One region of the Geodermatophilus sp. FMUSA9-8 genome, then DNA from elsewhere that is predicted to be linked to it. Evidence: riboswitches for the same ligand, from Rfam matches in the RefSeq annotation. Region 1 holds a riboswitch; each other region holds the start of a gene.

Region 1 (10,269 bases):
TGGTGGACCACGACCTCGCCGCGCTGGGCCGGCAGGCGGACGCGGTCTGCGACGGCCTGCTGCAGCGGCTGTCCGACGCCGGCGTCGTGCTGCCCGGCACGCCGGAGAACGGGTGGGACGTCATGGAGCCGCTGTTCCAGGCCAACCGCCCGCAGCCGGCGGTCCGGTGAGCACCACGATGGGAGCCGCCGGGCGCCGGCAGGCGGCGCGCGCGTGAGGGAGGAGAGCTGATGCGCTGGGTCACCTACGTCTCGCCGGCCGACGGCGCCGAACGGGCCGGGCTGCTGCGCGACGGGCGGGTGCACGGGTTCGACGCCGCCCTGGTCGACCTGCTGCCCGACCTCGCCGCGGCCGCCGGCCGCGAGCCGGCCGAGGTGCTGCCGGAGGACGGGCTGGTGCTGCGCGCGCCGGTGCCGCGGCCGCCGTCGGTGCGCGACTTCCTGTCCTTCGAGCAGCACGCGCGCAACGCCGCGGCCGCGTTCGGGCGGGAGGTGTCCCCGGTCTGGTTCGAGCAGCCGGTCTTCTACTTCACCAACCCGGCGGCGGTCCGCGGTCCGGGCGAGCCGGTGCCGGTCTCCCCCGGCTCGGCGGCGTTCGACTACGAGGTCGAGGTGGCCGCGGTCGTGGGCCGGCGCGGGTCGGACCTGACGCCGGAGGAGGCCGAGGCGGCGATCGCCGGCTACACCGTGTTCGTCGACTGGAGCGCCCGCGACGTGCAGGGCGTCGAGTCGAAGATCGGCCTCGGCCCGGCGAAGGGCAAGGACGGCGCGACGACGATCGGCCCCGTCCTCGTCACGCCCGACGAGCTGGAGCCGCACCGGTCCGGGCACGGCTACGCGCTGCGGATGAGCGCCTCGGTCGACGGCGTCGAGCAGGGCGGTGGCAGCTGGGCCGACGTCCGCTGGTCGTTCGGGCAGATGCTCGCCTACGCCTCACGGGGCACGGAGCTGCGGCCGGGCGACGTCGTCGGCAGCGGGACCGTGGGCACCGGCTGCCTGCTGGAGCTGCGGTCGCTGCACGGCGAGGAGCGGCACCCGTGGCTGCGGCCGGGCGTGGAGGTGGCGGTGACGATCGAGCGGATCGGCACGGTGACGGCGCCGATCGTCGCCGGCCCGGATCCCGTTCCGCTGGGGCCGCCGGCGTCGGGCTCCTAGGGTCCGCGTCATGGCAGAGCGCGAGGTGCGGACGGTGCTGACCGGCGGCGGGTTCTTCGAGGGGCCGCGCTGGCACGAGGGCACGTGGTGGGTGTCGGACTTCTACCGGCACACGGTGAGCACGGTGACCGCCGACGGGCAGGAGACCGTGCGGTTCGAGGTGCCCGGGCAGCCGTCGGGGCAGGGCTGGCTGCCCGACGGGTCGCTGGTGGTCGTGTCGATGAAGACGCACGAGGTGCTGCGCTGGGACGGGTCGGCGCTGTCGACCTACGCCGACCTGACCGAGCACTGCGGCGGGCACCTCAACGACCTAGTCGTCGGCCCGGGCGGGCACGTGTTCGTCGGCGACTTCGGCTTCGACCTGATGGGCGGCGGCGAGGCGGCGACGGCGTCGCTCAAGCGGATCGACCCCGACGGCACGGTGTCCGTGGCGGCCGAGGGGCTGCAGTTCCCGAACGGCTCGGTCATCACCCCGGACGGCGGCACGCTCGTCGTCGGCGAGACGCTGGGCAACCGGTACACGGCGTTCGACCTCGGCGCCGACGGGTCGCTGACCAACCGGCGGGTGTGGGCGTCGCTGGGGCCGGAGGTCACCGGGCGCACCGTGGACGAGGTGCTGGGGCAGCTCGCCGTCGCCCCGGACGGCTGTTCCCTGGACGCCGAGGGGTGCATCTGGGCGGCCGACGCCGTCGGCGGGCGGGTCGTGCGGGTGGCCGAGGGCGGCGAGATCGTCGACGCCGTCGCGGCGCCCGAGGGACTGGGCGTCTACGCCTGCATGCTCGGCGGCGAGGACGGCCGGACGCTGCTCATGTGCGCGGCGCCGGACTTCTACGAGCACAACCGCGCGCCGGTGCGCGAGGCGGTGCTGCTCGCGACCGAGGTCGACGTCCCGCACGCCGGCCGGCCCTGACCGCACCGCGGCCCCGTCCCACCGGGACGGGGCCGCGGCCGGACGTCAGGGGCAGAGCTCGTCGAGCTTGACCGCGCCGAGGTCGATGGCGCCCTCGACGTCCCCGGTGACCCGCTGGCCGGGTGCGATGTTCTGGGTGCAGACCCGCCAGTTGGCGTCGAGGACCTGGTTGCGGCTGCCCAGCAGGTCGTGGGACAGGCTGAGGAAGACGCCGTTGGTCTGGATCAGGTCCTGGGCGTCCTGCAGCGTCATGCCGACCACGGCGGGCATGAGGAAGTCCACGACCACGGGAGCCGGCGTCACCTCCGGCGTGGGGGCAGGGGCCACCGCGGGCTCGGGGGCGGGCGTCGTCGGGGCAGGCGTGGTCGGGGCCGCCGCGGACGACGTCGCCGGAGCCGACGGGGTGGAGGTGGGCGCGGGGAGGCCGGTCTCGCCGTCGTCCCCGCAGCCGGCGAGGAGGAGGCCCGTGGCGAGCAGGACGGGAAGCGCGCCGAGTCGGCGGCGGGCGGAGGACTGGTTCATGGGACACCCCGTGGTGGTCGTGCGGACGCGCGCCGGCAGCGCCTCCCGGGGAGGTCGGCGCCGGCGTCGCGGAGAGACGCCGGCGAGCGTCACACGGGGTCGGGTCGCCGTCCGGGACGCCGGGGACCGAGCCGTCTCGGAACCGCAACGGACCGTCGCACCGGCCCCGGACGCACCGCGGCCCCCGTCCCGGGGTGGGACGGGGGCCGCGGGCGGATCAGCGGTCAGTAGGCGCGGCCGCCGGTGCCGCCCTTCTTCTGCTTGGCCTGGAAGTCGCGGACGAACTGCTTGATCTTCGCCTGGTTCTGCGGCTTCTTGAGCTCCTGCACGACCTTCGCGGCCACGCCGGAGGCGATGAGGTTCCTCATCATTCCCATGGGGTGCTCCTCTCTCTCGATCCCCCGTTCCGTGCCCCGTCAACGCGTCCGGCAACCGCCACGTCCCCACGCTCGGAGACCGCCCGTCCGTGGGCGGCTCCTGACACCGCGTGCGGACGCACCGCGCCGTCCTTTCTCGTGGGGCACGGCGTGTCCCCGCGCGTCCGCGGTCGCGCGCCGCGGGCTCCGGAGAGGCATCTGTCGTGGTGACGGTGGCGTGTCGGATGGGCGGCCGCCGTCAAGTCCGCGGTTCCGGACCGGGCGTGGCGCGTCCCTCGGGCGGTTGTGACGGTCCGCGGCCCTCCCTACCGTTCCCGCTGGTCCTGGCCGGGTCCCCGTCACGAACCCGTGTGACACCCGCCGGACCACGCCGAACCGGACGCCGGCAGCCAGCCGCCCTCCGGACCGGGGACCCATCGAGTCCCAGGGGTGAAGCGCGACCTCTCGCGCCGGGCGACTCCCCCGCCCGAACCCGTCAGCTAACCCGGTAGGCGACCGTGGAGAACAGGAGAACCGTCGTCCATGACGACTGCACGCACGCCCCTCGCCCGTCGCTCGTTCCGCGGCATCGCCGTCGCGGCCATCGCCGGAGCCGGCATCGCGCTCTCGCCCCTCCCGGCCTCGGCTGCCGCAGGCGGCGGCGGTGGTGGCGGGGTCGTGGCGGCGGCCCCGGTGGCCGCTCCGAACGGCGTCGCCCAGGCGGCCGTCGACACCGCGCTCGCGCAGCGCGGCGACATGTACCAGTACGGCGCGACCGGTCCCGACCGGTTCGACTGCTCCGGCCTGACCAGCTTCGCCTACCGCGCGGCCGGCGTGGAGATCCCCCGCACCTCGCGGGCCCAGTCGACGTTCGGCACCCCGGTGGCGAAGTCCGACCTCAAGCCCGGTGACCTGGTGTTCTTCTACAGCCCGGTCTCGCACGTGGGCATGTACATCGGCAACGGCCAGATGGTGCACGCCTCCACCGCCGGCAAGCCGGTCGCGGTCGTCAACCTCGACTCGATGACCGGTTACCAGGGCGCCCGCCGGGTCGCCTGACGGACGGACGGCGCCTCGGTCACCGCCGACCGGGGCGCCGTCGTCGGTCCCCGCGCCTGTCGTGTCGCCGTGCCGCCCGCTCAGCCCTTCGCCGGCTCGTTCTGGTTCAGCCACCTGCACGAGCTGTCGACGGCAATGCTCGTCCGCGCTCAGTAGGAGGACGGGCTTCCGGTCCTGCGCACAGGCGAGGTGTCCGGCGCCGTCGAGATGCCGCTCGAGCTGCTGCCTGAGGACGCCGAGGTCCGGCTCGACCAGCAGAACGGCGCCGCGTAGGTGGTGGTCGCGGCCTGGCTGGGCCTGCTCGCAAGCGTCGAGGTCGCGCACAGCATGACGAAGGTGTCGGTGGTCGATACGGACGCTGCGGCCACCGATAAGCTGCGGGACAGGCTGGTCGCCGCCGCCCAGGCCGTCACCGAGCCGCCCCCGGGGTCGGTGCGCGTGCGCTTCTGCTCCTTCCGGGACGGGATCGGTGAGCCGTCGTCGCGGCGCATCGCCGCGCCCACTTGGGCGGAGACCTCACCCCACTACGCGGCCGCCACCGCCGGCGGGCTCGCCGACCTCATGGGGATGTCCGGCCTGACCGGGCGCCTCGTGCTGTGGCACGGGGCTCCGGGGACGGGCAAGACGACGGCGGTTCGGACGCTGAGCCGCGAGTGGGCGCCGTGGTGCCGCACGCACTATGTGATGGCCCCGAGCGGCTGTTCGCCGAGCGGCAGTACCTACTCGATGTCGCCGGCGCGGACGAACACCCCGATGACCACACCGACGAGGGCAAGTGGCGGCTGGTCGTGGCCGAGGACTGCGACGACTACCTCCGCGCCGAGGCCCGGGAGCGCGCCGGCGCCTCAGTCGGGCGGCTGCTGAACCTGTGCGATGGCATCCTCGGGCACGGGCTGCCGGTGGTCGTGCCGCTGACGACCAACGAGGACGTCGGCCGAGTGCGCCCCGCGATCACCCGGCCGGGGCGCTGCCTGAGCCAGGTCGAGTTCCTGCCGCTCGCGCCGGCCGAGGCCCGCCGGTGGCTGGGCGACGACGCGGCCGCCGCTCCGGAGCGGCCGATCACGCTGGCCGAGCTGTACGTGATGCGGGAGCAGCGCAGCGCGGGTCCGGGCGCCTCGGCGTCCTCACCGGGCGGCTACCTCTGACTATGCGCATCAGGCAGTGCCACGACGAAGGTCCCTCGCGCGACACGATTGCTTGAGTCCGAGGAGCAACAGGGGCGTGGACACGAAGCGCTCAAGCGATGCCCTTCTCACGCAGACGTTCCTGTACGTGCGGAGGCAGCGAGGTGTAGACGACCACTTCGTCCACCGAGTAGAAGCCACCCCGCAGAGATCGCGCGGCAACGATCGCATCCGCCGTAGCTGCATCGACCTCTAGTCCGGCCGCGATGACGTCGGAAGGAGCGGTGTTCACGTCGATGAGTCCGCCGTCGTCGTATCCCCGGTGGAGGTCCGGACGCCCGATCCCCAACTCGCGTGCCAGAGCGGGGTCGCGCGCGAGCAGCGAGCGTGCCTCTTCCCTCCGACGTCGCCTCTCGAGCGCCTGCGCCATGACCGCGTCAGCACCGCGCATTGCTAGCTCGTGTCCATAGACGCGTCTGCGCAACTGTTGAAGACGGACGCACGCGACCACGAGCAGGACCACGACGACGATGGCGAGCATGTTGTTCAGCCACTCGGGACCGTCCCCTGGACTCTTGCCAGGCTGATCGTCGGACAGCAGGTTCGTGGCCACGACGAAGGCCACAGCCCAGCCGCTGAACGCCAGCGCCCAGAGGCGCGCGGACCGGTCACCGAGGCGATTGGCCGCGTGCCAGAAGGGGATGGCGGCGAAGATCCCGACTGACAGGAACGTGACGGCGAGATACCAGCTGCCGGGGCCAAACCAGCGTCGGGCGCCTTCATGTCGCTGTGATGTCATCGGTCCCCGGTCATTCTCAAGAGTGGACGCCGAGGTGGCGCTCGGCGCAGGACGTGCACAGGCCGGTGTTGTCGTGCACGTGCTCGCGGGCTTTGACCTCGCGGCACACAGGGCACCAGCGGAAGGTCCGCCGACGACGGCGGGCGACCTCCTCGGCCGCCTCCGCCAGCACCGCTCGCTCGTAGACGACCTCGTCGGAGCCGAACCCGCGCTCGGCCGCGAACTCCCACACGAGCTCGTTGCCCGACCACCGCGGCTCCGGGCGGGCCAGCGTGAAGCCGAACCCGTCCCAGCCGACGGCCACCTGCACCGGGCGCCCGCTCACGAACCAGCGCTCGTGCGGCGGCCCGGCGACCTCCGTCCAGCCGTCGCCCAGCGCCCGCACCAGCACGTCCGCGCCGACGCCCAGGAGGCCCGCGAGCTGCGCGGTGTCAGACACCGGCCAGCTCGGCCAGCCGGCACATCGCGTTGACCTGCCGCAGCTGCTCCGGCGTCCGCACCTGCGCGTCGAGCAGCAGCGGGCTCATCACCACGACCGCCAGCGCCTTCGCCCGCGACACCGCCACGTTGAGCCGGTTGAGGTCGTACAGGAACGACACCCCGCGCGGCGCCTCGTCGGCCGAGGTCGACGTCGTCGAGTAGACGACGACCGGCGCCTCCTGCCCCTGGAACCGGTCGACCGTGCCCACGCGTGCGCCGTCGGGCAGCAGCGAGCGGATCAACGCCACCTGGTTGTTGTACGGCGCGACGACGAGCACGTCGTCCGGCCCGATCGGCCGCTCGGCGCCCTCGGCGTCGACCCAGCCGACGCCCTGCAGCGACCGCCAGACGGCGGCCACCTCGGCGGCCTCCTCCGCGGACGACGCGGCCGCCGGCACCGTGTGCGCCACCGACCGCACCGCCAGCCCGCTGCCCGACACCAGCCCGCCCGGCCGCACGGTGATCCGCTCGCGCAGCGCCGCCGACTCCAGCCGGCCCTCGTACGCCAGGTCCGACACGAACCGCGTCAGCGCCGGGTGCATCCGGTAGGTCGTGTCGAGGAAGATCCCGCGGCCCTCGGGCACGGTCGGGTGCCCCTCGAGCAGGTGCTCCAGCGCCGACAGCCCCGAGTCGCCGGGGTGCACGCCCTGCGAGGGCTGGGCGAGCTGCTGCGGGTCGCCCAGCAGCACCAGCGACTTGCCGGCTCGCGCCACCGCGACCGCGTTCGCCAACGAGAACTGCCCCGCCTCGTCGACGACGAGCACGTCGACGGCCTCGGTGAGGTCGGGCTGCGTCCAGAACCACGCCGTCCCGCCGACCAGCCGCACGTCGCCGTCGACGAGCCGCCGGGCGACGTCCTTGCCGTCCTTCGACCACTCGACGCCGGGCGCGCCGCACGCCTGGTGCTCGTCGCACTTCTGCAGCGCGGGCCGGTCGACGGCCGACAGCACGTTGCCGATGACGGCGTGCGAGGTGGCCGTGACGCCGACCTTCTTGCCGGCGTCGAGCAGCGCGCGGATGAGCATCGACGCCGCCCGCGTCTTGCCACTACCGGGCGGGCCCTGGACGGCGAGCACCTCGCCGTCGAGCCGGAGGCCGATCCGGACGACGGCGTCGCCGGCCTGCTCGTCGGGACGACGGCGGCAGTCGGCCGGCACCCGCCGCTCGAGCAGCGCCTGCCCCAGGCACGGCGTGCCGGCGAGGACGTCGTCGGCGGTGGCGGTGATGGCGGCGCGCATGCCCTTGTCGTCGAGCGGGCCGCTCGGCCCGAGTGCGCGCGGCGTGGCCGGGGCCTTCGCCGTCTTGACGACGACGCGGCCCTCGGCGGAGTCGAGCGCGACGACGGTGCCGATGCCCGCCCGCTGGTCGACGTCGACCGCCGTGGACCCGACCGACAGCTTCGTGTCCTGCGGCGGGAAGCGGTACTCGTAGAGCTTCGACCGCTTCTCCTGGCCGACCTCCACCGGAGCCCCCAGCCGGCCGAGCGCGGTGCCGTCCTCGACGAGCGCGTCGTCGTCCATCTCCTTGCGGGCGAAGAACTCCCACCAGCCGGGGCGGGCCTCGCGGCGGTGCCACTGCACGAGGTCGCCGAGCAGGTCGTGCCCGGCGTCCTTGAGCCGGTCGACCAGCGCCAGCTCGGCCAGCTCGGCGTCGGTGCGCTCGACCGGGCCGGTGGCCTCCGACAGCAGCGGGCGGTCCTGGCCGCCGAACTCCCGCTCGAGCTCCTCGCGCTGGGTCTCCAGCCAGTCGTGCAGCTCGCGGGTGGAGTCGACGTCGTCCTTGTTGTAGAGCTCGATGTCGACGAGGCGCTGCGGGTCACGGTCGGCGAGCCACTTCTCGTAGGCGATGACGCTGCCCATGGCGTCGGCGACGTCGCCGGTGTGCTCGCGGCCGTAGAACGCCTCGACCTTCTTGATCGAGTACGAGCCCTTGCTGATCCGCATCGACTGCTTGACGACGGGATAGAGGTCGACGAAGCGCTCGTTGCGCAGCAGCTCGTCGAGCTCGGCCTCGCGGACGCCGTAGCGGCCGGTCAGCCGCTTGAGCGCGCTGACCTCGTAGGCGGCGTAGTGGTAGACGTGCATGCCGCGGTCGGCGCGCCAGGCGTCGAGGATGAGGTCGATCAGGTCGGCGACCATCTGCTTCTCGGCGGCCGGGTCGTGCGCCCAGAGCGCGGTGAAGCTGCCGTCGCGCCGCCCGATGCCGGCGAGGTACTCGAGGCCGGCGCCGTCGGCGGAGTGCGGGTCGCCCTCGAAGTCGAGGTAGAGGTCGCCGTCGCTGGGCTCGGGCAGCCGGAGCAGGCCGAGGCCCTTCGTGGGTGGCAGCAGGGTGCGGGTGGGGACGCCGGTCCGCCGCTCGCGCAGCTGCTCGCGGGCCTGCTCCTGCACGCGGGCGCGGGTGGCGGCGCCGATGCGGGCGGCCTTGAGCGTCTCGGGGTCGGCGCCGGCGAGCTGCTCGAGGGTGGTGATGCCGGCGGCGCGGAGGGCGGCGCGGGTGTCGGCGCGCATGCCGGCGACGAGGCTGAGGTCGTCGGCGTCGGCGAGCTCGGCGGTGCAGCGCGGCTTCCACGAGCACTGGCTGCAGTACGGCACGGGGACGGGCGCGGTGGGCGGCGGGTCGGCGAGGAAGCCGGCGAGCTTGGCGCGGGCGCGGCGGGCGTAGGCGGCGACGTCGACCAGGCGCCACGGGTTGGCGGCGCCGTCGCCGGTGACCACCCAGACGTGCTCGGGCGCCTTGCCCTGCAGGACGGCGAGGCGCTCGGCGTAGGTGGCCATCTGCAGCAGCGCCGGGACCTTGACGCGGCGGGCGAGCTTGGCGTCGGCGACCTCGTAGGACCAGGCGCCCAGGTTCGACGGGGTCTCCACCCGGAGGAGGAAGTCGGCGGCGCCGCCCCAGACGCCGTCGAAGAACGCGGCCTGGGCGATGACGTCGACGCCCTGCCGCATCGCCTGCACGGTGAGCGCCTCGGCCTCGCGGCGGCCGGCGGCGTCGAACCGGGTGGGGATGCGGACGACGCTGCGCCCCTCGGCCTCCAGCGCCGCGAGGTACTTCTCCTCGTGCTCGGTGCCGAGGTCGGCGATGAGCAGCGCGTGGTCGTCGGGGCCGCCGGCGAGGGGCTTCAACCGGCCGTCGGCGACGGCGAGGTCGAGCGTCGTCACGTGCGCGCAGGCCTGGTGGCGGGTGAGGTCGGTGGGGCTCAGGACCAGGGAGCCGTCGGTGCGGTACATCGAGACGGGACGTTCTCACGCGGTTCCCATGATCGGCTGGTCCCCCGCCGACAGACGGGCCTTTGTACCGCCGCTAGCCCCCAGGAACGGCCCACTCGAGTCATGCGTGCCGGAAGAGCTCCGCCGGCTTGCCGACCTCCCCCGACGTCTTCTGCTGGGTGCTCAGGAGGTGGTCCCTGACCCGGCGCCGGAAGACGTCGCGTTGGAGAGGCCCGCCGACAACTGCCTCGTGCAGGACCCGCAACTGTCTGAGTGTGAAGGGCTCTGTCAGCAGTCGTTCGGGGTCCGGGCGCTCGGCGTACTCCTGACGCACGGTCGCCACCGCCCTCCGCACGATGTCGTCGTGGTCGAACGGCAGACCGACGGCCTCCGCCACCGGGCGGAGGCGGACATCGGCCGGATGACTCTCCACGACGGGGAGGACGACGTGAGCCGCCAAGAGGACGACGTGCGCGACGGACAGGACCCACCCGCGGTCGTCCCGGCCGGACGCGTCGAAGACGTGCAACTGCCGGGGCGACTGGCCGGTCAGGTGTGCCTTCTGGTCAAGTGACCGCAAGACGGCGTCGGCGAGCGTCTCCCCCTCGTGCAGGAAGGTCCCGGGCAGGGACCACTTCCCCACGTCATCGGTGCGACGG
Region 2 (10,269 bases), on a different contig from region 1:
CGCCCTCGAACTCCTCGAACCAGCGCTGCGCGGTGGCCGCGTCCTGCGTGAGCGCCGTCAGGTGCACCCGGTCGGTGCCGGTGACCACCTGCTCCAGCCGTGCCCGCCGCTGCGCGAACGGCACCTCGAGCAGCGACTCGTCGCCGACCGCCAGCAGGTCGAAGGCGACCAGGTGGGCCGGCGTCTGCTCGGCCAGCAGGTCGACCCGCGACTTCGCCGGGTGGATGCGCTGCAGCAGCGACTCGAAGTGCAGCCGGTCGCCCTGCGGGACGACGATCTCGCCGTCGACGACGCAGCGCTCCGGCAGCGCCTCCTTCACCGCGGCCACGACCTCGGGGAAGTAGCGGGTCAGCGGGCGCTCGTTGCGGCTGCCCAGCTCGACCTCGTCGCCGTCGCGGAAGACGATGCAGCGGAACCCGTCCCACTTCGGCTCGTAGTACAGGCCGTCGGCGGTGGGCAGCTTCGTGGCCGCCTTCGCCAGCATCGGCTTCACCGGCGGCAGCACGGGCAGGTCCATGCAGGTCAGTCAACCAGCGGGGCCCGACACGGCACAGGACGACGTCGACCGGACGGGTGGTCCCTCCGGGCGTGCGGGATCCTCGGGGGATGCAGCAGGGGACAGACGCCGCGCCGGGCGGCCGGGTGCTCGGCGGCCGGTACACGCTCCTGTCCCTGCTGGCGACCGGCGGCATGGGGCAGGTGTGGCGCGGGCGCGACGAGCTGCTGCGGCGCGACGTCGCGGTCAAGGTGCTCCGCGGCGAGTTCAACGGCGACCCGACCTTCCGCGCCCGGTTCCGCGCCGAGGCGCAGCACGCCGCCGGCCTGGTGCACCCGCACATCGCCACGCTGTTCGACTACGGCGAGGGGGCCGACGGCGCCGACGGCGAGCCGGTCGCCTGGTTGGTCATGGAGCTGGTGCAGGGCGAGTCGCTGGCCGGCGTGCTGACCCGCGGCCCGCTCGACCCGGCGGAGGCGGCGCGGCTGCTCCGCGACGCGGCCGCGGGCCTCGGCGCGGCGCACGCGGCCGGCGTCGTGCACCGCGACGTCAAGCCCGGCAACGTCCTGGTCGCCGCCGACGGCACCGTGAAGATCACCGACTTCGGCATCGCCCGGTCGGCGGCCAGCGCCGCGCTCACCGGCACCGGGCAGGTCATCGGCACCGCGCAGTACATGGCGCCGGAGCTCGTGTCGGGCCTGCCCGCGTCCCCGGCCAGCGACGTCTACTCCCTCGGCCTCGTCGGCTACCAGTGCCTCACCGGGCGGCTGCCCTTCGACGGCGAGACGCCCATGCAGGTGGCGCTCATGCAGGTGCACGCCCAGCCCGCGCCCCTGCCGGAGACGGTCCCGGCGGGCCTGCGGGCGGTGGTCGAGCGGGCGCTGGACAAGGACCCGGCCCGTCGCTTCCCCGACGGCGGCGCCCTGCGTGCGGCGCTCGACGCGGGCCTTGGGCCCGCCGCCGGCGCGGCCGCCCTCGCGCGCGCCGACACCGCGGTCCTGGGCGGCGCGGTCCTCGGCGGCGCGGCCCTGGGCGGCGCGGTCCTGGGCGGCGCGGTCCCGCCGCCGGCCACCCGGGTGCTGACGCCGCCCGCCCCGTCGACGCCTGCACCGGAGGCGGGATCGGCTCCCCGGCGCCGCCGGGGCCTGGTGCTCGCGCTCGGGGCGCTGCTCGCGGCGCTGGCCGTCGTCGGCGTGGTGCTCGCGAACGCCGGCGACGGCGGGGACGCGACCCCGGCGACCCCGACGACCACGTCGTCGGCACCCGCACCGGCCCCGGACCCGACGGTCGCGGTGACCGCCGCCGACCACGTCGGCCGCCCCGTGGGCGAGGTGCAGCAGGAGCTCACCGCCCGCGGCCTCCAGGTGACGCTGCGCCCGGTCACCACCGCCGACGTCCCCGACGGCCAGGTGATCACCCTCGACCCCGTCGGCGCGCTGGCGCCCGGCACGGTCGTCACCGTCACGCACGCCGTCGCCCCGCCGCCGACCTCCGCCGCGCCGACCACCGCGCCGGCACCGGAGGCGCCCTCCCCGGCGCCCGCCGAGGAGGAGGACGAGGACGAGGGCAACGGGAACGGCAACGGCCGCGGGAACGGCAACGGGAACGGCAACGGGCGGGGCGGCCGCGGCGACGACTGACCGGGACGGCGCCCGCGGGGGCTAGCGTCCGGGCGTGCGCCTGCTCGAGCGCGGGGAGCAGTCGGCCGCCCTCGCCGCGGCCGCGCGGTCGGCGGCGGCCGGCCGCGGGGGCGTCGTGCTCGTCACCGGGGAGGCGGGCATCGGCAAGACGGCGCTGGTGACCGGGCCGGCCGCCCGGGTCCCCGGAGTCCGCGTGCTCACCGGCCGCTGCGACGACCTGGCCACGCCGCGCCCGCTCGGGCCCCTGCGCGACGTCGCCCGCGAGGTCGGTGGCCCGCTGGCGGTGGCGCTGGCCGGTCGCGGCGACGTCGCGGACGCGCTGCTCGCGGAGCTGTCGCGGCCGACCGTGCTGGTGCTCGAGGACGTGCACTGGGCCGACGACGCGACCCTCGACCTCGTGCGGACGGTCGGCCGGCGGGTGACCGGGCTGCCCGCCGTCCTGGTGCTCACCTACCGCGACGCCGAGCCCGACGGCGGGGCGCCGCTGCGGTCGGCGCTCGCCACCCTGCCGCCGGCGGCGGTCACCCGGTTGCCGCTGGCGCCGCTGTCGGAGGCGGCGGTCGCCGAGCTCGTCGGCGAGCAGGTCGGCGACGGCGCGGCGCGGGTGCACGCCCTCACCGGCGGCAACCCCTTCTACGTCACCGAGCTGGCCGCCGCGGGCACGACGGCGCCGCCGCCGTCGGTGCGCGACGCCGTCACCGGCCGCGTCGCCGCCCTCTCCCCGGCAGCCCGGGCGCTGGTCGAGCTCGTGTCGGTCGTCCCCGCCCGCGCGGGCACCGGCGTCCTCGACGCGGTCCTCCCCGGGTGGCCGGTGGCCGCCGCCGAGCCGGAGCGGGCCGCCCTGCTGACCGTCGGCCCGGACGCGGTCGCCTTCCGCCACGAGCTCGCCCGCACCGCCGTCGCCGAGACGCTCGCCGCCGCCGACCGGCGCCGTCTGTCGGCGGCCGTCCTCGCCGCGCTGCAGCGGCTGGGCGCCGACCCAGCCGACCTCGTGCACCACGCGGAGGCCGCCGGCGACGTCGCCGCCCTGGCCGCGGCCGCGCTGCCCGCCGCCCGGGCCGCCGCGGCGGCGGGCGCCACCCGCGAGGCGTCCGCGCACTACCGCCGGGCGGTGCCGCTGGCCGGGGCGCTGCCCGACGCGGAGCGGGCGGCGTTGTTCGAGGAGCTGGCGGGTGCGGCCTACCTGGCCGGGCAGGTGCCCGACGCGCTGGCGGCCGTCGACGCGGCCGCGGGCGCTCACCGCGCCACCGACGACCGGCGGGGGCTGGGCCGGTGCGCGCAGGTCCGGTCGCGGCTGCACTGGTACGCCGGGGACGGCGCGGCCGCGCGCCGGGAGGCCGCGGCGGCGGTCGCGCTGCTCGAGCCGCTCGGCGACTCCGCCGACCTGGCGCGCGCCCGGGCCGCGGTCGCGCAGCTGGCCATGCTGGGCGACCGCGCGGAGGAGGCGCTCGCGGAGGGCCGGCGGGCGGCCGCGCTGGCCGACCGGCTCGGCGACGCCGCCACCGCCGCGCACGCGCGGGTGACCACCGGGACCGTCGAGGCGCAGGCCGACCCCACCGCCACGGCCACCCTGGAGGACGCGCACCGGGCGGCAGCGACGGCCGGTGACCACCACGAGGCGGTGCGCGCGCTGGTCAACCTGGCCTGGACGCAGCTGCTGTGGCTGCGGCCGGACGCCGCCCGAGCGGCCGCCGACCGGGCGGCCGCGCACGCCGCGGCGCACGAGGTCGACGCGCTCGGCGGCTACGCCCGGCTCACGACGGCGTGGCTGCGGCTGCGCGCCGGCGATCCGGTGGACGTCGAGACCGCCGCCCGCGCGGAGGCCGGCCGCGACGGCTCGGTGAGCGACCTCCTGGCCCGCACGCTGCTGGCCGAGCGGGCCGTGCGGCGCGGCGACCCCGACGCGGACGAGCGGCTGGCCGACGTCGCGGCCCGGGCCGACCGCACCGGCGAGCTGCAGCGCCTCGTGCCCGTGCTCGAGCTGGCGGTCGAGGACGCGCTCGTCCGCGGAGGACCGCTGCCCACCGCGCGCGCCGCCCGCGCCGTCGAGCTGGCCCGGGCAGCCGGTGGCGCCGGGTGGGGTGGCGGGCGGCTGGCGGCCTGGGCGTCGCTCGCCGGGGTGCGCCACGACGGCGCCGGCCCGGCCGCGCCCGCCCACGCGGCCCTGCTGGCCGGGGACCCCCGGGCCGCCGCCGACGCCTTCGGCGCCCTCGGCTGGCCGCACGACCGCGCGCTGTGGCTCTCCTCCCTCGACGACGCGGACGCCCTGGGCGAGGCGCTGGAGACGGCGCGGGCGCTGGGCGCCGCGCCGCTGGCCGCGCGGGTGACCCGGCGCATGCGGGAGCTCGGCCTCGCCGTCCGGCACGGGCGGCGGGGGACCACCCGTGCCCACCCGGCCGGGCTGACCGCCCGGCAGGCCGAGGTGCTGCGGCTGCTGGCCGAGGGGCTGACCAACGCGGAGATCGCCGCGCGGCTGGTGGTCTCGCCGCGGACGGCCGAGCACCACGTCACCGCGGTCCTCGGCCGGCTCGGCGCCGGCGGCCGGCGGGAGGCGGTCCGCCGGGCGGCGGAACTGGGGCTGCTCAGTAGCTGAAGGTGGTGGCGCCCTCGTCGCCGATCCACGTCCAGAGCGGGACGGTGCCCGCCAGCTCGGCGCCCGTGACCAGCCGCCCGGCGTCGAGCTGCTTGGCCTCGAAGCAGACCGGGCAGACGAACCAGCGGCCGCCCGCGGCGAGGAAGCGGTCCATCAGCGAGGGCAGCGGCGGGCACCCGGCGCACGCGGTGCCGACCGCGGTGCCCTCCAGGGCGAGCCGGACGGCCTCCTTGGCCGCGAACACGACCGTCTCGCGGCCGGTCTCGGCGGCGCCGACGGCCATGAGCATCGCGACGGTGACCTTCTCCGGGTCCTCGAGACCGGTGACGAGACTGACGACGGCCTTGGCCATGACGTCCTCCTGGGGTCGCGGCCCGCCCGGGATGGCGGGTCCGGTGACGACGCTAGGGACGCCCCGACCTGCGGACATGGGGCCCGGGCACCCATCTGGGCGCCGCGGACCCCCACGCGAGCGCCGCCCGTCGGTCAGGCGCGGGCCGCGCCCACCGCGTAGCGGGTGAACAGGACGCCGTCCTCCTCCTCCAGCACCTGCAGCAGCCGCGGGCGGACGACGTCGCGCAGCGCGGGCCCGACCAGCCGCGCCTCGCCGCCGACCAGCGCGGGGGAGAGGGTCAGGTCGAGCTCGTCGACGACGCCCGCCTCCAGCGCGGCCGCCAGCAGCGCCGGCCCGCCCTCGCACACCAGCTGCTCGAGCCCGCGCCCGGCGAGCTCGTCGAGGGCCAGCGGCAGGTCGACGTCGTCGTCCCCGCAGACGAGCACGTCCACCCCGGCGGCGGCGAGGACGGCCCGGCGGTCGGCGGGCGCCGCCGCGCAGGTGACCAGCACCGTCGAGGGCACCGCCAGCCGGCCGTCCGGGGCGAGCGACGCCCGCCGCGACACCACGACCACCGGCGCCCCGGTGGGCCGCCCGAGCGACGACCGCAGCGCGGCCACGGCGGGGTCGGCGTCCACGGGCCGGTAGCCCTCCGCCGTGGCCGTGCCGGCGCCCACCAGCACGCCGTCGGCGAGCGCCCGCAGCGTCCGGAAGACCCTCTTGTCCCCCGGCGACCCGAGCCCCGCGCTCCGCCCGCCGACGGCGATCGCGCCGTCGAGGGAGGTCACGAAGTCCACCCGCAGCGACCGGCCCGGCGGGAGCCGGTAGGCGTCGGCGAGGTCGCCGTCGGACAGGTCGCCCGCGGGGTCCGGGTGCAGGCGGCGCATCAGGTGCTGAGGACCGCGGCGCTCTCGGCCGGCAGGGTCACCGTCGTCCCGTCCAGCGCCGGCTCGCCGGACGTCGCGAACAGCACGGCGGTCGCCGTCCGGTCGAGGTCGACCTCCCGCTCCTCGCCGGACAGGTTGGCCACCACCCGCAGCGAGCCGCGGTGCACGACCAGCACGCGGTCGTCCTCGTCCCAGCCGACCTCGACCGCCGACAGGTCGGCGTCGGCCAGCTCGGGGTGCGCCCGCCGGAGTGCGAGCAGCTCGCGGTGGACCTCCAGCAGCCGGGCGTGCGGCTCCCGCTCCGGCTCGGACCAGTCGAGCTTCGAGCGGAGGAAGGTCTCCGGGTCCTGCGGGTCGGGCACCTCGTCGGCGTCCCAGCCGTGCCCGGCGAACTCACCCTTGCGGCCCTCCGCCGTCGCCCGGCCGATGTCGGGGTCGGTGTGGCTGGTGAAGAACTGCCACGGGGTCGCCGCGGCCCACTCCTCGCCCATGAACAGCATCGGGGTGAACGGGCTGGTCAGCACCAGGGTGGCGCCGACGGCGAGCAGGCCGGGGGAGAGGGTGGCCGAGATCCGGTCGCCGACGGCGCGGTTGCCGATCTGGTCGTGGTCCTGCAGGTAGCCGAGGAACTTCCAGCCCGGCAGGCGGGCGGTGTCCACCGGCCGGCCGTGGTGCCGGCGGCGGAAGCTCGACCAGGCGCCGTCGTGGAAGAACGCGCCGGTGAGCGTCTTGGCCACGCCGCCGAGCCCGGCCTCGGCGAAGTCGCGGTAGTAGCCCTGCCCCTCGCCGGTCAGCGTGGCGTGCAGCGCGTGGTGCAGGTCGTCGCTCCACTGGGCGTCGATGCCGGTGCCGCCCGCGACGCGCGGGGTGACCAGGCGCGGGTCGTTGAGGTCGCTCTCGGCGATGAGCGTGAGCGGCCGGCGCACCGCGACCGACAGCGCCGCGACCTCGCGCGCCATCTCCTCCAGCACGTGGGTGGCCCGCTCGTCGACCAGCGCGTGCACGGCGTCGAGCCGCAACCCGTCGACGTGCATGTCCCGCAGCCACATCAGCGCGTTGTCCAGGATGTAGCGGCGCACCTCGTCGGAGTCCGGCCCCGACAGGTTCACCGACTCGCCCCAGGTGTTCGCGCCGCCCTCGCTGAAGATCGGCATGAACAGCGGCAGGTAGTTCCCGGACGGCCCGAGGTGGTTGTAGACGACGTCCTGGATGACGCCGAGGCCGCGCTGGTGGCAGGCGTCGACGAACCGCTGGTAGGCCGCCGGGCCGCCGTAGCTCTCCTGCACGGCGTACCAGAGCACGCCGTCGTACCCCCAGTTGTGGGTGCCGTCGAAGGTGTTCACCGGCAGCAGTTCGACGAAGTCGACGCCGAGGTCGACGAGGTGGCCGAGCCGGTCGATGGCCGAGTCGAGCGTGCCCTCCGGGGTGAACGTGCCGACGTGCATCTCGTAGACGACGCCGCCGGCCAGCGGGCGCCCGGTCCACGCGCCGTCGCCCCAGGCGTGCGCGGACGGGTCGAACCGGCGGGAGAGGCCGTGCACGCCGGCGGGCTGCCGCCGCGCGCGCGGGTCGGGACGCGGCGTGTCGTCGTCGCCGAGCAGGAAGCCGTAGTCGGCGTCGGGGCCGGCCTCGACCTCCGCGCGCCACCAGCCGTGCTCGTCGCGGCGCATGTCGTGCACGGCACCGTCGACCTGCACGCGCACCCGCTCGGGCACGGGCGCCCAGACGGCGAACTCGACGGGTGCGGACATGCGGGGACCTCCAGAGGCGGTGCGGGATGACCGGGTGGACATGCCCGCCCGTGCTGCGGTCAACCGCCGGGCGGCCGGGGAGCGGGAGCCCCCCGGCCGCCGTGCGGCTCAGGGGAGCTGCAGCACCTGGCCGACCGAGATGCGGTTCGGGTCCGGCACCGCGTCGCGGTTGGCCGCCCACAGCGCGCGCCAGCCGCCGTCGACGCCCTCGGCCCGGGCGATCTTCGCCAGGGTGTCGCCGCGGACCACGGTGTACGCCTCGCCCGGGGCCTCGGAGGCGGCGGCCGGGGCGGCAGCGGGGGCCGGTGCCGCGGCGGGGGACCCCGCCTCGGGCGCCGACGGGTCCAGGGCCTTGCCGCAGGTGGGCCAGGCGCCGGGGCCCTGCACGTCGAGCGTGCGCTCGGCGACGGCGATCTGCTGCTCCTTGGTGGCCAGGTCCGCGCGCGGCGCGTAGGACAGGCCGCCGAAGGCCTCCCAGGTGCTCTGGCTGAACTGCAGCCCGCCGAAGTAGCCGTTGCCGGTGTTGATCGACCAGTTGCCGCTGGACTCGCACGCGGCGACGGCGTCCCAGTCGTTGGGGGCGGCGGCCGAGGCCGGGCCGGCGGCGACGCCGAGTGCGACCGCGGCCGCGCCGGTGGTCACGAGGGCACGGCGGAGCAGGGACGTGGACGTGCGCATGGGGGTACTCCGATCCGCCGCCTGCGAGGTGAGCTGTCGGGTTCGGAGCGATCGGTGCCCCGGCCGCACGGACGTGCGGCTTCACCCCCAGGCGCTGGTCCGGTCCCCCCGTGACCACGGCGCAGACGCCGAGATGGGTCCCCCACCCCCGTCCTGGCTGTGCAGAGGTGCGGAGGCCGGTGGACGGGGTTCGGCGGGCCGGCTCCGGCGCCCTCCCGGTGTGGGAGAGCGCCGGGCCACGGTAACGGTCAGGTCACGCGACGCCTCACGCGCCCCAGCCGCAGCCGCCCGTCAGTCGCGGACGAGCAGCGCCACCGGCAGCCGGGCGAGCAGCTCGCCCACCGGCGTCCCGCCCGCGTCGGAGACCACCCGGGTGCCGGTCAGGACGTCCCGCCAGGCGCCGGTGGGCAGCGCCAGCGCGGTGTCGCCCCAGCCCGACGCCGCCAGCGCCACGGGGAGCCGCGTCGCCACGGGAACCGCGCCACCCTGCTCTGCGGACCCGCGGTCGAAGGCGACGACGTGGCCGGCCGCGCTGCCGGTCGCCCGCACCGGCGTGTAGCCGGTGAACAGCTCCGGGCGGTCCCGGCGCAGGCGCAGCGCCCGCGAGGTGACGAGCAGCTTCGCCGCGCTGGTGTCGTCGACCTCCGGCACCTCCCCGCCGTCGAGCCGGGCCAGCAGCGCGCGCCGCGCGTCGTAGTCGACCGGCCGGCGGTTGTCCGGGTCGACCAGCGAGTGGTCCCACAGCTCGGTGCCCTGGTAGACGTCGGGGACGCCGGGCATCGTCAGCTGCAGCAGCTTCTGCGCCAGCCCGTTCGACCGCCCGGCCGGCGCGATCCGCGCGACGAACGCCTCGATCTCGCCGTGGGTCGTCGCGTCGTCGAAGGCGGCGTCGACCATCGCGTGCAGCGCGGCCTCGAACTCCTCGTCGACGTCGGTCCACGTCGTCGACAGCCCGGCCTCCCGGGCCGCCTTCTCCGCGTAGGCGTGCGCCCGCTCGCGGGAGAGCGGCCAGGCGCCCACCAGGTTCTGCCACACCAGGTGCGCCAGCGGCCGGTCGGGCAGCGGGTGGCGCGACAGCCAGCCGCGCACCAGGTCGGCCCACTCGGGGGTGACCTCGGCGAGGACGGCCAGGCGGGCCCGGGTGTCCTCGCTGCGCTTGGTGTCGTGCGTGGTGAGGGTGGTCATCGACTCGGGCTTGCGCGCGAGCCGCCGGGCCTGCGCCTCGTGCCACTCGTCGGCGGTGGCGCCGAAGCGGGCCGGGTCGCCGCCGACCTCGTTGAGCACCACGAACCGCGCCCACCGGTAGTAGGCGCTGTCCTCGACGCCCTTGGCCATCACCGGGCCGCTGGTCTGCTCGAAGCGGGTGGCCGCCTCGGTGCCGGCCTGCGCCAGCACCGGGTGCAGCGCGTCGACCGCCGCCACCAGGTCGGGCCGGCGGTCGCGCACGGCGGCCACCGCGGCGTCGAGGTGCTCGCGCCCGTCGGGCAGGTAGCTGCGGTAGACCGAGAAGGTGGCCAGCAGCTCGGCCAGGGCCTCCGTCTGCGTCGCGGCGTCGACGCCGGGCAGCTCGCCGATCACCCGCACCAGCCGGGCGACCTCGGAGCCGAGGATCCCGTCGGTCACCTCGCGCTTGCAGTCGCGCACCAGCTGCGCGTAGTCGACCTCCCGGCCGGCCAGCTCGGTGTCGAGCGCGGTCAGGCCCGCCTCGCCGGCCGGGTCGACGAGGACGTCGCCGACCTCGGCGAGCGCGTCGTAGCCGGTGGTGCCGGCGGTGCGCCAGCTGTCGGGCAGGTCCTCGCCGGGCTCGAGGATCTTCTCGACCACGGTCCAGCGCCCGCCCGAGGCCTCGGCCAGCCGGTCGAGGTAGCCCTTCGGGTCGGCGAGGCCGTC
Region 3 (10,269 bases), on a different contig from region 1:
GGCCTGGTAGAGGTGCCGGTCGTTGACGGTGGTGATGTCCATCGGCCGAGCCTCCTCCGCGGCGTGCCTGCGTGACACCTGCGGCGGATGAGGGGACCCCGCCGGACCTGAAAGCGCAGGTCAGGCGGGAGGCGACGGACGAGTCGGCCTGTACGCCGGGTTCTGTCCTCGGGCGCCTCGCGGCCTCCCGATGGGCGGTCATCCATCTAGGCCCGCCGTTGCCGGCGGGCTCGAGCGGTCCACCCGCAGGCATCGGGCGGGCAGCCCTCGAACGCCTGCGCAGGACGACGGTCGCCCGCCGTCCCTTCTCGACCTTGCTCCGGGTGGGGTTTACCGAGCCGCACCGGTCACCCGGTGCGCTGGTGGTCTCTTACACCACCGTTTCACCCTGACCAGCAGCGAACTGCTGGCGGTCTGTTCTCTGTGGCACTGTCCCGCGGGTCACCCCGGGTCGCCGTTAACGACCACCCTGCCCTGTGGAGCCCGGACGTTCCTCGGCGACGGGGTCTCCCCCGCCGACGCGACCGCCCGGCCGACTCGTCCGTCGTGCCGGCCAGTCTACGGGTCGCCGTCCGGTCAGTTCTCCGGCTCGTGCAGCGGCTCGTTGCCCCCGCCGACGACGACCGGCCCGGCACCCGAGCCCCACTGCCAGCCCGCCACCTCCGGCAGGTCCTCCCCGTGGGTGCGGATGTACCGCTTGTGCTCGATCAACCGGTCCCGCAGCCGGTCGCGCAGGTGGGCGCCGCGGGAGCGCAGCCGCGGCACCCGGTCGATGACGTCGATCGCCAGGTCGTAGCGGTCGATGCCGTTGACGACGCACATGTCGAACGGCGTCGTCGTCGTGCCCTCCTCCACGTAGCCGCGCACGTGGATGTTGCCGTGGTTGGTCCGGCGGTAGGTCAGCCGGTGGATCAGCCACGGGTAGCCGTGGTACGCGAACACGACCGGCCTGTCGGTGGTGAAGTACGCGTCGAACTCGGCGTCCGAGAGCCCGTGCGGGTGCTCGCGGTTGTCCTGCAGCCGCATGAGGTCGACGACGTTGACCACCCGCACCCGCAGGTCCGGGAAGGCCGAGGTGAGGATCTCCGCGGCCGCGAGCGTCTCCATCGTCGGCACGTCGCCGGCGCAGCCGAGGACGACGTCGGGTTCGGCGCCGGCGTCGGTGCTCGCCCACTGCCAGATGCCGATGCCCTTGGTGCAGTGCTCGACGGCGGCGTCCATGTCGAGGTACTGCAGCGCCGGCTGCTTGCCCGCGACGATCACGTTGACGTACTGCCGGGTGCGCAGGCAGTGGTCGGCGACCGACAGCAGCGTGTTCGCGTCCGGCGGCAGGTACACCCGGATGACGTCGGCCTTCTTGTTGACGACGTGGTCGATGAAGCCCGGGTCCTGGTGCGAGAAGCCGTTGTGGTCCTGCCGCCACACGTGCGAGGTGAGCAGGTAGTTCAGCGACGCGACCGGCCGCCGCCACGGGATGTCGTTGGTGGTCTTCAGCCACTTGGCGTGCTGGTTGACCATCGAGTCGACGACGTGGATGAACGCCTCGTAGCAGGAGAAGAGCCCGTGCCGGCCGGTCAGGAGGTAGCCCTCCAGCCAGCCCTGGCACAGGTGCTCGGAGAGCACCTCCATGACCCGGCCGTCGGGCGCCAGGTGGTCGTCCTCGGGCTCGCGCCGCGCCATCCAGGTGCGGTCGGTGGCCTCGAGCACCGCGCCGAGGCGGTTGGAGTTGTTCTCGTCGGGCGCGAAGACGCGGAAGGTCTGCGGGTTGCCGCGCATGACGTCGCGCAGGAACTCCCCGAGCACCCGGGTGGCCTCCACCGCGCCGGTACCGGGCTCGGGCACGGGGACGGCGTAGTCGGCGAACGCGGGCATCCGCAGCGGCTGCAGCAGCAGCCCGCCGTTGGCGTGCGGGTTGGCGCTCATCCGGCGCGGGCCCTCCGGGTGGAGGTCGCGCACGGCCGGGACGGGGGCGCCGGCGTCGTCGAAGAGCTCCTCGGGGCGGTAGCTGCGCAGCCACTCCTCGAGCACCCGCCGGTGGCCGTCGTCCTCGCGCGCGTTGGCGAAGGGCACCTGGTGCGAGCGCCACGAACCCTCGACGCGGTGCCCGTCGACCTCCGCCGGCCCGGTCCACCCCTTGGGCGAGCGCAGCACGATCATCGGCCAGCGCGGCCGCTCGGTGGCGCCGCCCTCCCGTGCCCGCCGCTGGATGTCGGCGATCTCGTCGAGGCAGCGGTCGAGCGTCGCGGCGAACTGCTGGTGCATGAGCGCCGGGTCGTCGCCCTCGACGACGTACGGCGTGTGCCCGTAGCCGCGCAGCAGGGCGTCGAGCTCGTCGGGCTCGATGCGGGCCAGCACGGTCGGGTTGGCGATCTTGTAGCCGTTGAGGTGCAGGATCGGCAGCACCGCGCCGTCGCGGGCCGGGTCGACGAACTTCGTGGCGTGCCAGCTCGCGGCCAGCGGCCCGGTCTCGGCCTCGCCGTCGCCCACGACGGCGGCGACGACGAGGTCCGGGTTGTCGAAGGCGGCGCCGTAGGCGTGCACCAGGGCGTAGCCGAGCTCGCCGCCCTCGTGGATCGAGCCGGGGGTCTCGGGCGCGACGTGGCTCGGGATCCCGCCGGGGAAGCTGAACTGGGTGAACAGCCGCTTCATCCCCGGCTCGTCCTGCGACACGTCGGGGTAGACCTCGCTGTAGGTGCCCTCCAGCCAGGCCGACGCGACCGGGCCGGGGCCGCCGTGGCCGGGCCCCATCACGTACATGCAGTCGAGGTCGCGCGCGGCGATCGCCCGGTTGAGGTGCGCGTAGACGAAGTTCAGCCCCGGCGTCGTGCCCCAGTGGCCCAGCAGCCGCGGCTTGACGTGCTCCGGGCGCAGCGGCTCGCGCAGCAGCGGGTTGTCCATGAGGTAGATCTGGCCGACCGACAGGTAGTTGGCCGCCCGCCACCAGGCGTGGATGCGGGTCAGCTCCTCCTGGGTCAGCGGCCCGACGCCGTCGGTCGCGGCGATCTCCTCGCGCGTGCTGGCCTCGGTCACCGTCGTCCTCCCGGGGGTGGTCGCGCTCGACGCCCCCACCCTGGCGGACCCGGCCCCGCCCCGCAGGTCGGTGCGACGGCCGGCCGCCCGCCCCACCGGAACTCCCCGGTCCCCGTTGCCGGGCCCCGCGGGCCTCCCTACGGTCGACCCGTCCGGACGGCCCTTCGCGCCCCAGCCGGGGTGATCCGCCCGGACGCCGCCGAGTCGCGGACCACGCCTGTGGCCGCGAGCCGGGGACCCACCGCGTCACCGGGGTGAGTCCCACCGCCCGGTCCTCCGGGAGGTGGGTAGGGCGACATCCCCGCCCGAACCCGTCAGCTGACCCGGTAGGCGGCCACGGGAGAAACGGAGAGCCGCGACACGGGGAGCGCCGTCGGCGCCTGCCCCGACGCGCCCCGCCCCCAGACACCTCGCCGCGGCCCGCGCACCCGCGCCGGCCGCCGCGCCTCCGGGATCCGGACCCGACCGGCCTCCGCACACGCCCCGCCCGGGCTGCCGCGTGCCGTCCCGGACCCCGTGCCCTCCCCTGCCCCGCGCCGGGTGCCTGCCGAGCAGACGGCGGGACCGCGCGGGGCCACACGACAGGAGCTCTCCTCGTCATGCGCAGACACGCCCTCCGCCGCACGCTCACCGTCGGCACCGCCACCGTCGCCCTCTGCCTGGCCGGTCAGTCGGCCGCCTCCGCCGACCGTCCCTGGGACGGCGACCGGCACGACCGGGGCGGCTGGTCCGAGCACTGGTCCGGCCGCGGCGACGCCGCCGCGGCACCCGCCCCCGCCGCCGAACCAGCAGCGGCACCGGCGGCGGCTCCCGCACCGGCGGCGGCTCCCGCAGCCGCGCCCGCCGCCGCGGCGGCCACCGCCGTCGTCGCCGTCGCCACGGACCTGACCGGGGCACCGACCCCGACGTCGACCGCCTACAGCGCCTGGGCGCCGCACGTGCGGCCGGCCGTCGCGGAGGTCACGCAGGCCTTCGCGGTGTCCACGGTCCTCACCCGGCCCGGGCACTCCCCGACGCAGCAGCTGGCCGCCGACTTCATGGTGTACGCCGACGCGGCGAAGGGGGACGCGGTCGCCCAGTTCGTCATCGACAACGCGACGCGGCTGCGCGTCGAGTACGTCATCTGGCAGCAGCGGATCTGGCTGGTCGGCGGGTCCGGCTGGCAGGCCATGGCCGACCGCGGCTCGCCGACGGCCAACCACAGGGACCACGTCCACGTGAGCTTCCTGCCGTGACGCCCGCCTGAGAGGTGGACGGCCGGCGCGCTCAGCCGGCGTAGAGCGCGAAGCCGGTCCTGCGCCGGCCGTCCACCTCCGGCGTCGCCATCTCGACCTGTCGCCGTGCCTGCTCCTCGACCGGGTCGTCCGACAGCGCCTCGAGGTAGCGGCGGTGCTCGGCGAGCGAGGCCACCGCCCGGTCGACGACGCCGGTGACGTCGACGGTGTGCGTCGCCCCGACCGGCGTGGCGACGGCGATCCAGCGCACGCCCCGCCACGGCTCCTGCCCGGCGAGCTCGGGGAAGATCCACTCGTTGGCGGCGTCGCCCACCGCGTCGACCACGGAGCGGCCGAGCGCCCGGTGGTCGGCGCTGTTCCAGTACGCCGGGGCCACGCCCGGCGGCGTCCACGTCTCGCCGAAGTGCATCGTCACCACCAGCTCCGGCCGGTGCCGGCGCATCGCCGCGGCCAGCGACCGGCGCAGCTCCAGCCCCTCGACGACCCGGCCGTCGGGGAACCCGAGGAACTCGACCTCCGAGACGCCGACCACCGCCGCCGACGCCCGCTGCTCCCGCTCGCGCAGCGGCCCCGCCTCCCCCGGCGGCAGCCCGGCGATGCCGGCCTCCCCGCGGGTGGCCAGCAGGTACCGGACGTCGCGCCCGGCGTCGGTCCACGCGGCGACGGCGGCCGCGCACCCGTACTCGACGTCGTCGGGGTGGGCGACCACGACCAGCGCCCGCGTCCAGTCGCCGGGAAACGGCTCGGTCACGCCCGGCCCCGGGCCACCCGCAGCGCCGCGCCGATCATCGGCGCCTGCAGCGGCAGCCGCAGCACCCCGGCGGCCAGCAGCGCCGGCCTCCCCCGCGCGATGCGGAGGTGGTGCAGGTGCGCCGGCACGAACGACGCCAGCAGCCCGGCCGCGGCCCAGCCTCCGGCCCGGCGGGTGGGCGGCGCGGCCAGCAGCGCGGCGGTGGCCACCTCGGCCACCCCGCTGCCGAGCACCCAGGAGCGGGCGTCGCCGAGCTCCGGGGGCACCAGCCACTCGTAGGTCCGCGGCCGCACCAGGTGCAGCACGCCGGATCCGCCGAGGGCGGCGGCCAGCCAGGTCGCCGGGGCGGGGAGGCGCATGGCGCCACCGTAGGCTCCCGCCCCGTGTCCGCCGCCGACCTGGTCATCGCCGCGGCGGTCTCCCTGCTCGCCGGCGTCATCAACTCGATCGCCGGCGGCGGGTCGCTGATCCTCTTCCCCACCCTGGTCGCGCTCGGCCTGCCCACCGTGGCGGCCAACGTGACCAACTCGGTGTCGCAGTGGCCCGGCTACCTCGGCGGGATGCTCGGCTTCCGCCGCGAGTACGCCGGCCAGCGCGGGCGGCTGGTGCGCCTCGGCGTCGTCGCGGTGCTCGGCGGCACGGCCGGCAGCGTGCTGCTGCTGACCACGCCGAGCGAGGCCTTCGACGTCGTCGTGCCGGTGCTCGTGCTGCTCGCCAGCCTGCTGCTGGCGGTGCAGCCGCTGCTGACCCGCCGGCTGCGCGACCGCGACGACGGCGCCGTGCGCGACCCGTGGTGGCTCTACGTCGCGCTGTTCCTCGCCACCGTCTACGGCGGCTACTTCGGCGGGGCGCTCGGCGTGATCCTGGTCGGGGTCCTCGGGACGGCGCTGCACCGGCTGGCGCTGGCCAACGCGCTCAAGTCGGCGCTGTCGGCGGTGACGGCGACGGTCACCCTCGTCGTCTTCGGGCTGTTCGGGCCGATCGCCTGGGAGGTGGTCGCGGTCGCCGCGCCGGCCAGCCTGGTCGGCGGGTTCGCCGGCGCGCGGATCGCCACCCGCATCCCCGCGACGCCGCTGCGGGTGCTCATCGTGGCCTTCGGCGTCGCGGTCTCGGTCTACCTGTTCACCCGCATCTGAGGTGACCGACCCGGTCGCGCTCGGCACCGCCGGCGTCGTGCTGGCCGCCACCCTCGCGGCGGCCACGGCCGGCACCCGCCGCGTGCCCCCGGCGGCGGTCGCCGTGGGGGGCGCGGTCTACCTGATGGCGGTCGGCGCGGTCGGGTTCGCCGCGGCCGAGACGGCGGTGCGCGGGGCGCTGCCCACCGTGGCCTTCCTCGTCGTCGTCCTGGTGCTCGCCGACCTCGCCGACCGGGAGGGCGTGTTCACCTGGGCGGCCGCGGCGACGGCCCGGCGGGCGGGGCGCTCGGCCGGCGCGCTGCTCGGCCGGGTCGTGCTGCTCGCCGCCGGGGTGACGGCGCTGCTCAGCCTGGACGCCACGGTCGTCCTGCTCACCCCGGTCGTGCTGGCCACCGCGGCCCGGATGGGGCTGCCGGCGCGCCCGCACGCCGTCGCCACCGGGCACCTCGCCAACTCCGCGTCGCTGCTGCTGCCGGTGTCGAACCTGACCAACCTGCTGGCGTTCTCCGCGAGCGGGCTGTCGTTCCTCGCCTTCGCCGGGCTGATGGCCGGCCCCTGGGTGGCCGCGGTCGCCGTCGAGTACCTGATGCTGCGGCGGCTGTTCCGCGCCGATCTCGCGGTGCCCGTCGCCGCGCCCGTGGCCGAGGTGCCGCCGGCGCCGCGGGCCGCCCTGACGGTGGTCGGGCTGACCGCCCTCGGCTCCGGCGCCGCCTCGCTCGCGGGCCTGCCGCCGGTGTGGCCGGCCGTGGCCGGCGTCGCCGTGCTCGCCGTCCGGCTGGCGCGGGCCGGGCGGCTGCGGGCGGCCGACGTCGCGGCCGCCGCCGACCTGCCGTTCGCGCTGTTCGTCTGCGGGCTCGCGGTGGTCGTACAGGCCGTCCTGGGCGCCGGGCTCGAGCAGGGGCTGGCCCGGTTGCTGCCCGACGGCGAGGGCCTGGCCGAGCTGCTGGCGGTCGCCGTCGTCGCCGCGGTGCTGGCCAACGTCGTCAACAACCTGCCGGCCATGCTCGCGCTGCTGCCGGTGGCCGCGGCCGTGGGCCCGGGCGCCGTGCTCGCCGTCCTGGTCGGCGTGAACGTCGGGCCGAACCTCACCTACGCCGGGTCGCTGGCCAACCTGCTGTGGCGCCGGGCCCTCGGCGCGGAGGCGCCGTCGGCGGCGCGGTTCGGCGCGCTCGGCCTGGCGACGGTGCCGCTGACACTGCTCGCGGCCACCGTCGCCCTCTGGCTCGTGGTGAGGTGATGGAACGGCCGCCCTTCAGGGTCCCGCGCCGAGCTTGCGAGGCGTGGGGGGAAGGGTGGTCCTTCATTCCCCGCCGCGGCCGGGCTCGCCGATGGCGACCATCGCCTCGACGGCACGGCGGGCGCGGGCGGCGGTCCCCGGGTCGACGTCGATCGCGCCCTCGCCGGTGCGCAGCGTGTGCAGCAGCTTGGCCGGAGTGATCATCTTCATGTAGCGGCAGGCGGCGCGCTCGTTCATCGGGATGAACGCCGTCCCGCTGTTGAGCGCCCGCAGCTGGTGCAGGATGCCGACCTCGGTGGCCACCAGCACCTGGCCCGACGACGTCCGGGCCGCGGCCTCGACCATGCCGCCGGTGGACAGCACGCGGGTGCGGTCGGCGGGCAGGTCGCCGTGGCTGACCAGGTCGAGCACCGAGGTGGTGCAGCCGCACTCGGGGTGCACGAGGATCTCCGCGTCCGGGTGCGCGGCGATCTGCGCGCGCACGTCGGCCGGGCTGATGCCCGCGTGCACGTGGCACTCCCCCGCCCAGACGTGGATGTTCTCGCGTCCGGTGACGCGCTTGACGTGCGCGCCGAGGAACTGGTCGGGGCAGAAGAGGATCTCGCGGTCCTCGGGGATCGACCGGATGACGTCGGCGGCGTTCGACGACGTGCAGCAGATGTCGGTCTCGGCCTTCACCGCGGCGGTGGTGTTGACGTAGCTGACCACGACGGCGCCCGGGTGCTCGGCCTTCCACTCCCGCAGCTGCTCGGCGGTGATCGAGTCGGCCAGCGAGCAGCCGGCCGCGTGGTCGGGCAGCAGCACCGTCTTGTCCGGCGAGAGGATCTTGGCGGTCTCGGCCATGAAGTGGACGCCGCAGAAGACGATCTCGCGGGCGTCGGTCTGCGCCGCAACCCGCGACAGGTAGAGCGAGTCGCCGGTGAAGTGGGCGACGTCCTGGATCTCGGGCACCTGGTAGTTGTGCGCGAGCACCACCGCGCCGCGCTCGTCGGCCAGCCGGCGGACCTCGGCCGCCCAGGTCTCGTACTCGGCGGGCGACAGGGTGCGCTCGTCGCCGGCGACGGCGGGGGTGGCGGGCGCGATGGTCGCGGTCACGGGGCTCCTCGGAGATGCGGGGGGCTCATCGTCCCCGTCCCGCCGTCGGAGGCCGGACCGGGGTGCGCCGGGTACAACGCCGGCCGCCCCGGCCCGCTTCCCGCCTCGAGCCGCAGCTCACCGCCGGACGTCGTACGCCAGGAACGTCACCCGGCTGCCCTGCACCACCCGCGGGTCCTCGAACGCGATCTCCGGCGGGCCGCCCACGCCGAAGAAGGGCCGGCCCGAGCCGAGCACCACCGGCACCTGCGCCAGCACCACCCGGTCGACCAGGCCCGCCCGCAGCGCCTGCCCGCCGACGTCGCCGGCGCTCACCGTGACGTCCCGGTCGCCCGCGAGATCCCGGGCGCGCTCCACCGCCGCCGGCACGTCGGGCGCGAAGGTGAAGGGCGCGGTGCCCCGGTGCGGCCAGTCGTCGGCCGGCCGGTGGGTCACGACGACGACGTGCTCGCCGTTCGGCGGGACGCCGCCCCAGCCGTCGGTGAGGTCGAACAGCCGGCGGCCGCAGACCATGACGCCCACCCGGCCGGCGAACTCGCGCAGGAGCCCCGCCGTCGGGGCGGTCACCCGGAACGGCCGGGCGGGATCGCTGAAGGTCAGCTCCACGTCCCCGTTGCCGTACCAGTCGAACAGCGGCCCCGGCATGTCGTCGTCGCGGCCGACGAACCCGTCCAGCGAGACCGCCGCGAACAGCACCACCGCGCCCATGGCGCACCTCCTGCGTCCCGGCTCCCCGGCGGAGCCGATGAGGGTCAGACCGCGCCGCCGTCCTCAACTCATCGGTTGAACAGGCGAGGTGAGGCCGGACACACCGTCCCCGGACCTACGATTCCCGCGCCGCACCGACCTCAGCCAAGGGACCCCCATGCGCCGTCGCCCCCTCCCCCTCGTCCTGGCCGCCGCCACCACCCTCGCGGTCGTGGCCTGCGCCCCGCAGGAGGAGTCGACCGACGCCGGCACCTCCTCCGGCGGCGGCTCGGCCACCACCGGCGCCTGCACGCCCGACGAGCTCGACACCCTCGAGCCGGGCACCCTGACCGTCGCCACCGACCAGCCCGCCTACGAGCCGTGGATGGTCGACGACACCCCGGAGAACGGCGAGGGCTTCGAGTCCGCCGTCGCCTACGCCGTCGCCGAGCAGCTGGGCTACGCCGAGGACGACGTCACCTGGACCCGCGTGCCGTTCAACGCCGCCATCCAGCCCGGCCCGCGGCCCTTCGACTTCGACATCAACCAGTTCTCCATCACCGAGGAGCGCCGGCAGGCCGTCGACTTCTCCTCGCCGTACTACACGGTCAGCCAGGCGGTCATCACCACCGCCGGCTCCGCGGCCGACGGCGCGGCGAGCCTCGACGAGCTGCGCAGCCTGCGCCTCGGCGCCCAGGTGGCCACCACGAGCCTCGACGTCCTCACCACGGTGATCGACCCCGAGTCCGACCCGGTCGTGTTCAACACCAACGACGACGCCAAGCTCGCCCTGCAGAACGGCCAGGTGGACGCGATCGTCGTCGACCTGCCGACGGCCTTCTACATCACCGCCGCCGAGCTCGACAACGGCGTGATCGTCGGCCAGATCGAGGACTCGGGCGAGAGCTCCACGGCCGAGGGGGACTCCTTCGGCCTGCTCCTCGCCAAGGACAGCCCGCTCACCGACTGCGTCAGCCAGGCCGTCGACGCCCTGCGCGAGGACGGCACGCTCGCCGACCTCGAGCAGCAGTGGCTCTCCGACGTCGCCGACGCGCCCGTCCTGTCCTGAGCACCGTCCTCCCCGGCGGGGCGCTGCCC

Evidence for each region. Region 1 has a riboswitch for cyclic di-AMP ahead of WA616_RS15350 (C40 family peptidase). Riboswitches for the same ligand answer to the same signal wherever they lie in the genome.
Region 2: linked by a shared signal. The riboswitch ahead of WA616_RS22155 (transglycosylase family protein) and the one ahead of WA616_RS15350 (C40 family peptidase) in region 1 are both predicted to bind cyclic di-AMP.
Region 3: linked by a shared signal. The riboswitch ahead of WA616_RS23295 (hypothetical protein) and the one ahead of WA616_RS15350 (C40 family peptidase) in region 1 are both predicted to bind cyclic di-AMP.

What each region holds. Positions count from the first base shown of each region.
Region 1 is NZ_JBAGKE010000007.1:53,146-63,414, forward strand. It holds gene WA616_RS15325 (amidohydrolase family protein) at 1-170, shown strand, start outside; gene WA616_RS15330 (fumarylacetoacetate hydrolase family protein) at 231-1,154, shown strand; gene WA616_RS15335 (SMP-30/gluconolactonase/LRE family protein) at 1,165-2,064, shown strand; gene WA616_RS15340 (hypothetical protein) at 2,110-2,586, opposite strand; gene WA616_RS15345 (hypothetical protein) at 2,811-2,963, opposite strand; cyclic di-AMP (ydaO/yuaA leader) riboswitch at 3,322-3,473, shown strand; gene WA616_RS15350 (C40 family peptidase) at 3,486-4,001, shown strand; gene WA616_RS15355 (hypothetical protein) at 4,151-4,492, opposite strand; gene WA616_RS15360 (hypothetical protein) at 4,655-5,146, shown strand; gene WA616_RS15365 (hypothetical protein) at 5,238-5,924, opposite strand; gene WA616_RS15370 (hypothetical protein) at 5,941-6,363, opposite strand; gene WA616_RS15375 (TM0106 family RecB-like putative nuclease) at 6,356-9,631, opposite strand; gene WA616_RS15380 (NrtR DNA-binding winged helix domain-containing protein) at 9,732-10,269, opposite strand, start outside.
Region 2 is NZ_JBAGKE010000012.1:149,340-159,608, forward strand. It holds gene WA616_RS22125 (ATP-dependent DNA ligase) at 1-517, opposite strand, end outside; gene WA616_RS22130 (serine/threonine protein kinase) at 607-2,136, shown strand; gene WA616_RS22135 (ATP-binding protein) at 2,171-4,729, shown strand; gene WA616_RS22140 (peroxiredoxin) at 4,719-5,081, opposite strand; gene WA616_RS22145 (dihydrofolate reductase family protein) at 5,216-5,950, opposite strand; gene treZ (malto-oligosyltrehalose trehalohydrolase) at 5,950-7,701, opposite strand; gene WA616_RS22155 (transglycosylase family protein) at 7,810-8,379, opposite strand; cyclic di-AMP (ydaO/yuaA leader) riboswitch at 8,385-8,511, opposite strand; gene treY (malto-oligosyltrehalose synthase) at 8,671-10,269, opposite strand, start outside.
Region 3 is NZ_JBAGKE010000014.1:60,023-70,291, reverse strand. It holds gene WA616_RS23310 (hypothetical protein) at 1-42, opposite strand, end outside; RNA gene rnpB (RNase P RNA component class A) at 136-540, opposite strand; gene WA616_RS23300 (phosphoketolase family protein) at 577-3,030, opposite strand; cyclic di-AMP (ydaO/yuaA leader) riboswitch at 3,218-3,378, shown strand; gene WA616_RS23295 (hypothetical protein) at 3,630-4,265, shown strand; gene WA616_RS23290 (PIG-L deacetylase family protein) at 4,297-5,016, opposite strand; gene WA616_RS23285 (DoxX family protein) at 5,013-5,375, opposite strand; gene WA616_RS23280 (sulfite exporter TauE/SafE family protein) at 5,400-6,152, shown strand; gene WA616_RS23275 (SLC13 family permease) at 6,154-7,389, shown strand; gene nadA (quinolinate synthase NadA) at 7,453-8,484, opposite strand; gene WA616_RS23265 (dihydrofolate reductase family protein) at 8,602-9,192, opposite strand; gene WA616_RS23260 (ABC transporter substrate-binding protein) at 9,350-10,240, shown strand; gene WA616_RS23255 (amino acid ABC transporter permease) at 10,201-10,269, shown strand, end outside.